Regions from separate parts of the Paenibacillus allorhizosphaerae genome, predicted to be linked through region 1. Evidence: predicted binding sites of a transcription regulator. Region 1 holds the regulator's gene; each other region holds the start of a gene.
What was found. Region 1 encodes LexA, which represses DNA repair genes until DNA is damaged. Its sites were predicted from a motif close to CGAACATATGTTCG; they were not measured.
Positions count from the first base shown of each region.

Region 1 (4,232 bases):
AATATCGACGCAGCAGGCTTACCCTCTCCGAATTCACCGGAAATTACAATGTGATCGAAATAAGGCTCAAGCTGTGGCACGCCGGCCAACTTTTCCTTCTGAAGGTCAGGCGAACCGTTCGTAAGCAGCAGCAGCTTGTACTTCCCTTTCAATTGATCCAGCACCTCGAACGTTTCCTCATACACGATCGGACGATTGCGGCGTTCGGCGGGAAACATCTCGGCCAAACGACTTCCAAGCTGTTCATCGTCGACACCAAGCGCTTTCAATCCGCGGGTCCAAGACTGTTGGCGGTAGCCGGGAGCCAGCGCTTGCAGCTTACGGAACTGCTCCTGCTTGCCTTCCGTGAAATTCGCCCACAGCCCTTCAAAAGGATTAATCCCGATCATTTTCGTAAAAGGAAATGTTTCATAAGATTCATACAGCGCTCTCGCTTCCCGCCGAACAGCATCTTCCAAAGCATCAGGATCGAGCGTATAACGTTTGGCAGCTTCCTGACATGTCGCCCGGAAAGCTTCTTTGACGCTCCGCTCGTCCCACAATAATGTATCATCCAAATCGAACAGTACCGCTTTAATCGTCATCCTGATCTCTTCTCCCCCGAAATTGTCCATTCAGTCCAAATTAAGTACTATTCTTCTTTTAAAGTAACGTTATTTTTAGCGGCAAATTCCTTCATCTTCCCGTTCAGCTCGTCCATCTGGAACCGGTTGTACACACGGGTAAATACCCAACGGTTTCCCTTGGGCTTGATTTGTACGACTACGGCGTCTTTACCGATCGTTATTTCGTTAATCTGAGACGCTTCTACTGTCCGGTCTCCGCCAAAACGACGCGAGGTAAGAGCATTCTTCCCAATCTTAATGAAAGGCCGCCGCACCCAATAAATAAGCACCGCGAGAAAAATATAGCTCGCTCCCGTAATCCAGTATAAATTCCCCTGCCCTGCCAGGCCGCGGAAAGAAATTAAACAAAATACTCCCGTAGCCATCAATAGCATTGGCAAAAACCAGCTTCGCCCTTTAAAAGTAACGGAGCCGTCGGACTGCATCTCCGAAATCCTCGGTTGCCCGCTCTTCTTCCTACTTTTGTTAACCGTCTTTGTGTTCTTTTGGACCATTCGTTCCCACTTGCGCGACATAGTTTAACCCCTTATGCATTCATTTACAGTATACCGTACGGATGAATCGAACAATCGTGCTATTGCGGCGGCATCAGTCCCCGCATCGTTCCACACTAGCTTCGACTTTATTTCGTTTCATCACCGTCAACGAATTTTATATTTTCCAAGTGTGAGCGTAAGGAAGATTTAAAGGAATCAATGTACTTTTTGCGAAGCGCATTCCGCTCCTCCAGCTCATCATCGGTCAACCCCTCGGCTTTCGCTTTCCGGGCCAATTCGTTAATTCTTCTCACGGTTTCATCGTGTTCCGATTCCTTCATGACGTTCCTCCCGACTTCTGTCAAAACATTATGCATACGCATGGCCACCAGTAATCGAAATACGGGACCTATATCATTAATACTTTGACATTATGGGAAGCGGTTGTCAAGAGAGCGGCCAAAGGGTAAACATCAGCAGCGGCGGGACTATTTGCCCGGCGGAAGAATAAGTTTCTGTCCGACTTGCAATTTCGTATTGTTCAATCCGTTCAACTTCTTAATGCTGTACACGTAATCCCGAACGTCTTCCCCTTTGGCTGCATGATCTTGAGCAATGCTCCACAGCGTATCCCCTTGCTCGACGTAGACGGTCGCACGTTTGGCGGATGCCGTCGAGGCGTAGGCATCTTCGTTGCCCAAGAAGGCTGAAGCCAGCCCACTCACGGATAATAGCGCAAGCATCAGCAAGCCGATAATCACGAAGCGTCGGAGCGTTCGCCCCCTGTTCTTCCTATATAAACCCGCGCGTTGCGGAGCGTATTGAGTATTGCTGCGATTATAACGATTGAGTACTTGTACATTCTGAACCATGAATCTCATCCCCCAAACATTTGTTCTGGTATTAAGATAACACGAACAAATGTTTGTGTCAACATGATTTTTCGAACTTATGTTTGTACGAACTCCGGTTCTGTGCTATACTTCTAAGTAATGATTACCAAAAATGGAGTGATTCGAATGAGCAAGATTTCCAATCGTCAGCAGGCGATCCTGGATTTCATCAAGAACGAGGTTAGAGACAAAGGATACCCTCCATCCGTAAGAGAAATCGGCGAAGCCGTCGGACTGGCTTCCAGTTCGACCGTTCACGGGCATCTGGAGCGCCTGGAGAAAAAGGGGCTCATTCGCCGCGACCCGACCAAGCCGAGAGCGATCGAAATTCTCGACGGCAGCGAGGGCGACGGAGCGTTCGCCGTTTCCGTGGCGAGAGTGCCGCTCATCGGACGGGTAACCGCCGGTACGCCGATTACGGCGACAGAGAACATCGAAGACTATTTCCCGCTGCCGGCGCATTATGTTGGTGATCATAACGTTTTTATGCTCAGCGTAATCGGTGAAAGTATGATTGAAGCAGGAATCCATAACGGAGATTATGTGATTGTGCGGCAGCAGCAAACCGCGGATAACGGGGAAATTGTCGTAGCGATGACCGAAGAGGACGAGGCGACGGTAAAGACGTTCTACAAGGAGCGCGACCATATTCGCCTTCAACCCGAGAACCCGACGATGGAACCGATCCGTCTCAAGCATGTGACGATCCTCGGCAAAGTAATCGGCGTATTCCGCAACATCCATTAAAATCAATCCCTTTTGCAAACGCTATGTTTCAGCGGAGGCAATAGGGATTTTTTCTTTACCTGGCAGCTGGCGGGTGATCTGGGCGGATGCGAGGAAACGCGGAAACAATGAAAAAACGTCCGTTCCGGGAATTTGCGTTTTCCCCGAACGGACGTTTCTCATAGAAACGATGTTTAATACAGCGTCAAGTATTGCTCCCGCTCCCAGGCATGCACCTGCGTGCGGTAGATGTCCCACTCGATTTCCTTCAGCTCGTAGAAATGAGCGAGCGCGTGTTCGCCAAGCGCATCGCAGATTACGTCGTCGCGAAGCAGCTCGTCGAGCGCTTGTTTCAAATCGACCGGCAGGCTCGGGATGCCTTGCTCTTCCCGCTCCTCTTCGGTCATCACGTAAATGTTGCGATCCGTCGGAGGCGGCAGCTGCGTCTTGTTCTTGATGCCGTCCAGTCCGGCTTTCAGCATGACCGCCAGCGCCAGGTACGGGTTGGCCGCAGGGTCCGGATTTCGCACTTCTACGCGTGTGCTGAGTCCTCTCGACGCCGGAATCCGGATCATCGGACTGCGGTTGCTAGCCGACCATGCGACATAGCAAGGCGCTTCGTAGCCCGGCACAAGACGTTTGTAAGAATTGACCGTCGGATTCGTAATCGCAGCAAACGCACGCGCATGCTTCAAAATACCGGCCATATAATAACGGGCTGTCGCACTGAGACCGAGCTTGTCGTTCTCATCGTAGAACGCGTTCTCCTTGCCGCTGAACAGAGACTGGTGGCAGTGCATCCCCGAACCGTTTACGCCAAAGAGCGGCTTCGGCATGAAAGAGGCATGCAGACCGTGCTGTCTGGCAATCGTCTTGACGACGAGTTTGAACGTCTGGATCTGGTCCGCCGCTTTTACGGCGCTCTCATACTTAAAATCGATCTCGTGCTGTCCCGGCGCCACTTCGTGGTGGGACGCTTCGATTTCAAAGCCCATTTCTTCCAGCGTCAGTACGATTTCCCTCCGGCAGTTTTCCCCGAGGTCAGTCGGAGCGAGGTCGAAATATCCGCCCTGATCGTTCAACTCCATCGTCGGATTGCCCTTCTCGTCGGTTTTAAACAAGAAAAACTCCGGTTCCGGACCGACGTTCATCGCCGTAAAGCCCATTTCCTCGGCTTCCTTCAGCGCGGTTTTCAATATCCCGCGCGGGTCGCCAGGGAACGGTCTTCCATCAGGCAAATAAATGTCGCAAATCAAGCGGGCTACCCGATCTTCCGTCACCCACGGAAACACTACCCAAGTATCCAAGTCGGGGTATAAGTACATATCGGATTCCTCAATGCGGACATACCCCTCGATCGAAGAGCCGTCGAACATCATTTTGTTATCAAGCGCCTTCTCCAGCTGGCTGACGGGAATTTCTACGTTCTTGATCGTTCCGAGCAAATCGGTGAATTGCAAGCGGATGAACCGGACATTCTGTTCTTTGGCAGTTCGAAGAATATCTTCTTT
Region 1 is NZ_JBHSRV010000002.1:885,678-889,909, reverse strand. Features, by position in the region: gene ACFQI7_RS12815 (HAD family hydrolase) at 1-584, opposite strand, end outside; gene ACFQI7_RS12810 (hypothetical protein) at 632-1,141, opposite strand; gene ACFQI7_RS12805 (DUF896 domain-containing protein) at 1,249-1,443, opposite strand; gene ACFQI7_RS12800 (LysM peptidoglycan-binding domain-containing protein) at 1,591-1,974, opposite strand; gene lexA (transcriptional repressor LexA) at 2,122-2,742, shown strand; gene glnA (type I glutamate--ammonia ligase) at 2,916-4,232, opposite strand, start outside.

Region 2 (4,232 bases), on a different contig from region 1:
TTCGTCCGCATCCCATTCTTCCTCTTCCTGCTTTCCTACAGACAATTGTTTGAGCACCCTGCTGACTACGGACCCCGGGTAACCTCGGCGCTGAAGAAATCCGGCGATTTTGGGCCTTGCTTTGACCGGGTCACGGTTCAGCTCGCTCGCATATCTTTTTTCCGCCAATCCGAATGCCATACGGAACTCCGTCTCTTCGTCCACAAGTTCCATTGCTCCATGGATCGTATCCTTTTTGATCCCTTTTTGCTGAAGCTCCTGGCGAATGAAGTACCGCCCCTTCTTTTGCGACTCCAGCCGCTGCCTCGTCAACTGCTCGGCGAACAGCTCATCATCCAAATATTTTTCGTTTTGCAGCCTCTCCATCGTCTTCCCGACGATGTCCGGATCGTATCCTTTTTGTTTTAGTCTCGCCCGCATTTCGTGCTCCGAGCGAAGCCGGTTTGATAACAGCCGGATTGCGTCCAAGTACGCTCTGTTTGCCTCTTCCGCGTGCAATATTTGCCGGAGGCCCGCTTCCTCCAACTGCTCCCCTTTCATGAGCCTGTATTTGATCAAAATATCCTCGTGCACTGAAAATGAGAAGTTCTCATCAACAAATATATTATAGCGGTGCGGCGACCGTTTTTGCCGCTCTACTTTTGTTATCAATCCCGTTTGATTGTGATTCTCGCCGGACATCGTCTGTTCTCCTTCCCGAAATGTGGCAAGCTTCCGGTCGAAGCGTTCCCGAAGAAGACACGTTCGTGTCTTATGATGATGCTTTCTTGACATTCCTGTTTTATTATTGGTATTCCTGCTTTCTGATGAAACTTTTCTTGAAAGATCCGAACCGTTCTTGCTTCGCTGATCATGCATACATTCTGATCCTTTAAGAAAAACTTCTCACCGGCATCGTTCATATGGACAGGCATATTATATGCGCGTGCGTGCAACGCTTCAGTGCAAGCCGTAGCTCCTTTGAGGCCAACATATATACGACCGTCTGCAATCATAACAAAGGCACCTTTAACGTTCGCGTAAAGGTGCCTCCCCATGTAATCTTCTTTCCATGTAACGATATCTGCTGTCAAACGGCAGAAACTTTACCGCTTGCGAGTTCTTGAATCTTATTCAAACGAAGATGCAAGCAAGTCCTGCTCCTCTTCTTCATCGTCATCCGTATTCGGGCCAATCGCTACGATCAAATTGCTGTTTTCGCGAATTTTCTTCTCGATAATATCTGCCAGCTGCGGGTTTTCTTTCAAGAACTGCTTCGCGTTTTCCCGGCCTTGACCGAGGCGGTCGTTATTGAATGAATACCAAGCGCCGCTCTTCTGAATAATATCCATCTCGGTCGCGATATCGACGATACTGCCTTCCTTGGATATGCCTTCGCCGTACATAATATCGATGTCCGCTTGTTTGAACGGAGGAGCTACTTTGTTCTTCACGACTTTGATCCGGGTCCGGTTACCGATCATATCGTTGCCTTGCTTGATCGTTTCAACCCGTCGCACGTCCAGACGAACGGACGAGTAAAACTTAAGTGCGCGGCCGCCCGGCGTCGTCTCCGGATTCCCGAACATTACGCCTACTTTCTCGCGAAGCTGGTTAATAAAGATGGCGATGACTTTCGACTTATTGATTGCGCCGGAAAGCTTACGAAGCGCCTGCGACATCAAACGCGCCTGCAGACCGACGTGGGAATCGCCCATCTCGCCTTCAATCTCCGCCCTCGGCACGAGCGCCGCCACGGAGTCGATGACGATGATATCTACAGCGCCGCTGCGAACGAGCGCTTCCGCGATCTCGAGCGCCTGCTCGCCCGTATCCGGCTGCGACAGCAGCAGCTCGTCGATGTTGATGCCGAGCTTGCTTGCATACAGCGGGTCAAGCGCATGTTCCGCATCGATGAAAGCGGCGGTACCGCCCGACTTCTGCACTTCCGCGATTGCATGCAGCGCAACCGTTGTTTTACCGGACGATTCCGGACCGTATACTTCAATGATTCTTCCGCGCGGAAAACCGCCGATGCCAAGCGCAATGTCCAGTGCCAGCGAACCGCTGGGGATCGTTTCTACCTGCATGTGGGTGGATTCACCCAGTTTCATTATAGAGCCTTTGCCAAATTGCTTCTCAATTTGGCGAAGAGCCGCTTCCAAGGCCGCTTTGCGATCTGCCAAGAGACTCACTTCCCTTTTCTCGTATTCGATAGTTCTATCATAACTGCTTTTGCTTCCGTTGCCAAGCTTTTTTTCGAACATACATTCGCGTCTGTGGCAAAAGAAAAACCGTAACAAATGGCTGACTTGTTACGGTGCTTCCGTTATTGCTATTATATTGCATTTTCTACCGATTCGCAAGCTATGAATTCATCCGTTTCCATAGCTGATAGAGTGCGCTCTTCGCGGACCGCAGCTTGATCGTTTCCCGGTTCCCGAACTGCTGCAGCTGCTTCACCGTCGTCTCACCGTCGCGGCTGGCCACTCCGACGTACACCAAACCGACCGGCTTTCCCTCCGATTCGCCGGGACCGGCTACCCCCGTGACGGATACCCCGTAATCCGACCCGGTCACCGAAAGGATCTGTTCCGCTAGCCGTTTGGCCGTTTCCTCGCTGACGGCTCCCGGCGCGCCCGAGCCTTCGAGCTGTTCCATCGGCACATTCAGCAGTTCGTGCTTCAGTCGATTCGTGTAACATATAATCCCGCCCGCGAAGGCCGCCGAGCTCCCAGGAACGTTCGTAAGCAGGTCGCTGAGCAGCCCGCCCGTGCAGCTCTCCGCCACAGCCAGCGTACGGCCCTGCTCGGTGAGCAGCCGCAGTACCGCTTCTTCCAACGCAATGTCCTCGGCAGCGTATATGTATTGGCCTACCCGGCTGCGGATTTCCTCCTCCAGCGGCTTCAGCTTCGCTTGTGCTTCCAGCATGGAAGCGGCACGAGTGGTCAGCCGGATCGCCACTTCTCCCTCCTTGGCATACGGAGCGATCGTCGTATCGCTCTGCGCTTCGATCAAATCGATGAGCTCATGCTCCAGCTGCGACTCGCCGATGCCTGCGAACTTCAGCATCACGGAATACAGCGGCTGCACGCTCCCCATCTGAGCCGCGATCCACGGCTTGGCGTAGCGGTCGAACATCGGCTTCATTTCCTTCGGCGGCCCAGGCAGCAAAATGTAATGTGTGCCTTCATGGGTCAACGCGACGCCTACCGCAAGACCGGTATCATTGGCAAGCGGCTCGCTATGCTCCAGCATGAGCGCTTGGCGCGCATTGCTTTCTACCATGGGTACGCCGCGCTTTTGGAACATGTGCTCGATTTTATCCATCGAGGGACCGTGCATGACAAGACGCTGGCAGACCGTTTCAGCTAGTACGTCCTTAGTCAAATCGTCCTGTGTCGGACCGAGCCCGCCGGTACAAATAATGACGTCCGCCCGATCTTTGGCGATGCGCAGCGATTCCTTGATCCGCTGAGCGTTGTCACCGACGACGGTTTGAAAATAAACGCCGACACCGATGTCAGCCAGCCCTCGCGATAAGTATTGAGCATTCGTATTGACGATCTGGCCCATCAAGAGCTCGGTGCCCACCGCTATGATTTCCGCTCTCATTCAGCATCCTCCTTCGGGTTAGAAAAGCTTTTATAGGAGTCCTTCAACGTGTCTTAAATATAGCTTTTCTTGATATTCTCAAAATACCGTTCTTTACGGCGATTTCGCGTAAAGAACCTGAACATCCTGCATATGAAAACAAAAACAATAGGCGGGAAACCTATTGTTTTTGCTCATTCCAGTTAATGACGTCCTTGTTTTTCATAAAATAATCGAAACCGGAGTACATCGTAATGATCGCCGCCACCCAGCTCGCAAAAAGATCAAACCGGAAATGAACGAATTCAAACGGAAAGTTGTTCAGCAACAGCGCGATAATCGCTGTAATCTGAACGGCCGTTTTCCATTTCCCCCATTTGCTGGCCGCCATCACTCTTCCTTCAAGCAGCGCGATCTGCCGCAGGCCTGTAACGGCGAACTCCCGGCTAATGATCACAATCGCAACCCAAGCGCCAAGCTTGCCCATTTCCACGAGAGAAACGAGCACGGCCGATACCAGCAGCTTATCGGCGAGAGGATCGAGCAGCTTGCCCAGGTTCGTAACAAGCTTTCGTTTCCTTGCAATGTAGCCGTCCAAACTGTCCGTGCTGGCGGCTACGATAAAAATTAACGCTGCGATGATTTGATTATAGGTAATC
Region 2 is NZ_JBHSRV010000001.1:927,855-932,086, forward strand. Features, by position in the region: gene ACFQI7_RS03955 (RecX family transcriptional regulator) at 1-681, opposite strand, end outside; gene recA (recombinase RecA) at 1,110-2,165, opposite strand; gene ACFQI7_RS03965 (competence/damage-inducible protein A) at 2,347-3,594, opposite strand; gene pgsA (CDP-diacylglycerol--glycerol-3-phosphate 3-phosphatidyltransferase) at 3,755-4,232, opposite strand, start outside.
Region 2: recA (recombinase RecA) is a predicted target of LexA. The motif match lies at 2,240-2,253, and genes of this name have one in related genera.

Region 3 (4,232 bases), on a different contig from region 1:
TTCGACTTGGCCTTTTGTTTATCCGTCATTTATTTGATCGACGATTTGAAGACGCACGCATGGAAATTGAGCCGAGCGTTAAAGCCCGGCGGCGTATACTACGCAACCTACAACGATTTATCGTCCAACCCCAGCAAAGACTATTTTAAGGAAGAGATCGAGAAGTACAGCCACTTGAAGGCCAATATTCATTCCCTTGACGATATTGCTTCGGCTTTTATGAACGAGGGGTTCCAAGTGGAAATCAAGCGCAGAATCCCAACGGATTTCATTGCCATCTCTGCACAGGAAAAATATTTTCGAACGCTTAGCGATGAATTGATGTCGGCATATGAAAGCTCGTACATTTTCCGATTCACGCGGCCGTAGGCAACGGTTGCATGTTTATAGGCCCGACATACAAGGCGGGAAATTAAGTTCGCAGACAGCCGAGCCGTATCCGTATTGCCCGGTACCGGGTGATACCGTGAATGAACGGAGACGGCACCAACTGCACATGGCCGTTCCGTTCATAACAGGAGTTCGCCTCGTCACAGGGCGGCGCCTTTGCCGCCGTCGACGTTGACCGCCGTTCCCGTTACATAGGAAGCGGCCGGCGAAGCGAGAAACGCAATGACGTTGGCCGCCTCTTCCGTGTCCCCGATGCGCCCGAGCGGGATTTGATGACGCGGAAGGCTCGCGTATTGTTGCCAGGATAGCTCCGGCGCGTCCTGCTTCCATTTTCGCTCGATTTGATCGCTTCGAATCGTACCGATGCATACGGCGTTGACGCGTATTTGATCGGCAGCGAGATCCCGGCTCATCGCTTTCGTCAGCGCCAATCCGGCGGCCCGGCTCACGCTGGTCGGCAGCGAAGAAGCCGGGGGCGTCTTTGCCGCGGAGGTCACGATATTGACGATGGCTCCTCCGCCGGCTTGACGAAGGTAGGGCAGCGCGGCGCGGGAAACGCGAATCGCTCCGTGCAGCTTCAAATCCAGATCGTCCGACCACATGTTATCGGTGACGTTCTGGAACGGTCCGGCTGCGGAGGTTCCTGCATTGTTGATTACAATATCCAGCCTGCCGAAATGCGCTGCGGTTGAAGCTGCAATCCGCTCGCAATCGTCCGGAGACGTCACATCCGCCTGCAGAGGGAGTACCCGGGCACCGGTCTGCTCCATAATGATAGAAGCCGCCTTCTGCAAATGCTCCTCACTTCGCGCGCAGATTGCTATGGACGCCCCTTCTTTCGCCAGCGTCAAGGCGGTTCCCAGCCCAATGCCTTTGCTGCCTCCCGTAATCAAAGCCACTTTTCCCGTTAATCCAAGCTCCACCGTAAATTCCTCCTTTGTCCGATTCGCATGAAAACAAAAAAAGGCTGTTCTAAAAGAAAGCCTTCGGAAGATGGAATGCCATGATGTTCGACTTCATGATAACAGCGCAAGGAACGATCCGTCAAATGCTATGGGGTTGGGGAATCCATCGTGTTCGGTGCGGACAGATCGCCCTCAAATGAAAAAGATAATTGCACCGGCATTTCCTCGCATGAAGAGGTAGACGAGATAGGCGTTACCCGTTTGTACGGTTCATAGGAAGCTAGCTTGTATCGTTCCAGCAGCACGTTTAATTTGGCGCGAATCGTGTCTCGATATAGGGACGAAGCATAACCCGAACCTTGATATATCGCGGCATACCGCTTGGCCAGATGAGGATAATGCTGCTGCAGCGTCGCGAAAAACCAGCTCTTTACTTCCGAGGTGCTCAGTCGCAAAACGGAGCCCATCACAAAATTCGCTCCGGAGCGGGAAGCCTTGTCAATGACAGCCTCCAAATCTTGTTCGTTGTCGGTGATATAAGGCAATATGGGCGCCATGAATACCCCGGTTTCGATTCCCCGGTCGGTCAGTCGAGCAATCGTATCGAACCGGGAATGGGGAGACGGCGTCATCGGCTCGAAATCCCGCAATATTTTGGCGTTCAACGTATTGATGCTTATATTGACGGAGCTTCCCTTCATGGCTTGAAGGAGATCGACGTCCTTCAAGATGAGCGGAGACCGCGTCGTAATGCTGACCGGGATTCCATAGCTTGCCAGCACTTCGAGACATTGGCGCGTAAGGTTCGCACGCTTCTCCACAGGCTGATACGGGTCCGTTGCCGTGCCGATCGCGACCCGGCCGAGCTTGCGTCTGCCGTCCTTCGAGCGCAGCATCTTGATGATTTGTTTTTCCAGCGCTAGCTTGGCGTTTGCTTTATAGAAAATATGATGCTGGAACGTATCGTCCGTGTTTTGACCCAAAAAGGCATGCGTAGAACGGGCATAACAAAAGCTGCATCCGTGCTGGCAGCCGCGATACGGATTAATGGACCAATCGAAAGGCATGGACGGCGCTTTGACGGAATTGAGCATATGTTTGGCTTGAATCGGTTCGAATTGCGTTTTATTCATAACATCGAACCCTCCCGGTATGCGAATATATGTTCTATTATAAGGCGGAACATTTGTTCTTACAAATGGTAATTGTTTCAACGCGATTCTATCTCTTACGCCGTACGGTTATGAAGGCGCGCAAAGGATTCGTATCCGGTACTATTTTTATTGCTTGTAGGCAATTTACGATTGACGCAATGGCTTCATAACAGAGCGAGCGGCGCGCTGCGTTAATTTAAGGCAGCAGGAACAGGCGAAAAACCAATGTGCTCAACAAAAGCCAAAACAATTGGGGCGGTTTGCTTAACTCCAAAAATAGTGCGACCGATGAACTATATTATGAAGCAGGCAGCCGGCAGCGCCTGTTTTTTTTGCATGCGCGTCTAGTTACCGCAATAGTTTGCGAGACTCAAAAGTTACACATAGTAGAAGCGGCGTTCGCCAGACGCACAAGTTTTGTGGTGCGGTCAAGCGAGGTCATGTTGGGGTTCGTGTCCTGGCTTGCATCAGGATACGTACTAAATGTTCATATAAGTTTATTTTATTTCGTAAATGAACACGATTATATAGGACCCATTACACCCTTTGTGACGGAAGAAGAGGCGAATTTCCTAGATTTTTATGCAGGAGGACTGTGTTTAACGAGGCTGATTTGTTGAGTTAAAAAGGGGATAAAAACAATTCAAACCGCAACAATGCGTTGAAATGTTCATATGAATATGTTAGTATGCTGAAATGAACAATAAACCGCGCAAAAACGAATATAAATGTAATGGTATCCATCTTTTTCAAGCAATTGCAAAGAATGTTTGAACGAATCAACGAATGATTCACAGGGAGAGTGGAAAGTTTGGTTGAGAGTGTGTGGCACATTGGCGACTGGGATTTGACGCTGCGTTTGCTTATGTCCGCGTTGCTGGGAGGATTGATCGGCTTGGAGCGTGAGTGGCACAACCACGCAGCCGGCTTTCGTACGCATATATTAGTATGCTTGGGTTCTACTTCCATTATGCTTCTGTCCATATACGGATTCGAGGCGTTCGTTCATGAACCGAATGTACGCGTCGACCCGGCACGGCTTGCGGCCCAGGTCATCAGCGGAATCGGTTTTCTTGGAGCAGGGGCGATTCTTCGCACCGGATCGACGGTTTCGGGGCTGACGACGGCAGCCTCGGTGTGGGTGGTTGCTGCGATCGGCTTATCCATTGGCGCCGGTTTCTTCTATCCCGCTTTGTTGACAACCCTGCTTGTATTGATCAGCTTGTTTGCCTTGAACAAGTGGGAAAAAGTGATCATGCGCAAAAGACGCAATCATGAACTTATGATTAAAATCCCCGATAAGCCCGGTACGCTTGGCCAAATTGCAAGCACATTAGAGGAACTCGGTTTCCAAATAAAAAATATACAAATGAAGCCGTCGGACGAGGTATGGGTATATAGCGCCGAAACGGCGGTGTTGGAATTGAAGATCACGATCCGCTCCCACCAGCCCCGGAAGCTCGCGGACGCTTTGGAGAAAGTCGCGACGCTTTCCAATGTCCTTTGGATCGAATCCTCCGCGCAGATTCAAGAACTCTCCACAGGACAATATGCGATGAAGCAATAGGATGTATTTTCCATTGACACTGACATGATAGCGCGGTAATCTAAAAGCGCATAAACAAGCATCAATGAGCATAAATGCACAAACATTTTGGTTGCTATCGCTTTGATGTGGAGGAGTGAGTGTCTTGCTAGCTGCGGAGAGAAAGTTGAGAATCGTAGAGTACGTTAGGCAGTATCAGTCCGCTTCGGTTGGAGCGCTAGCCCAAGAATTCGGTGT
Region 3 is NZ_JBHSRV010000009.1:123,034-127,265, reverse strand. Features, by position in the region: gene ACFQI7_RS26865 (class I SAM-dependent methyltransferase) at 1-369, shown strand, start outside; gene ACFQI7_RS26860 (SDR family NAD(P)-dependent oxidoreductase) at 531-1,313, opposite strand; gene ACFQI7_RS26855 (SPL family radical SAM protein) at 1,442-2,428, opposite strand; gene ACFQI7_RS26850 (MgtC/SapB family protein) at 3,315-4,016, shown strand; gene ACFQI7_RS26845 (DeoR/GlpR family DNA-binding transcription regulator) at 4,141-4,232, shown strand, end outside.
Region 3: ACFQI7_RS26855 (SPL family radical SAM protein) is a predicted target of LexA. The motif match lies at 2,451-2,464, and genes of this name have one in related genera.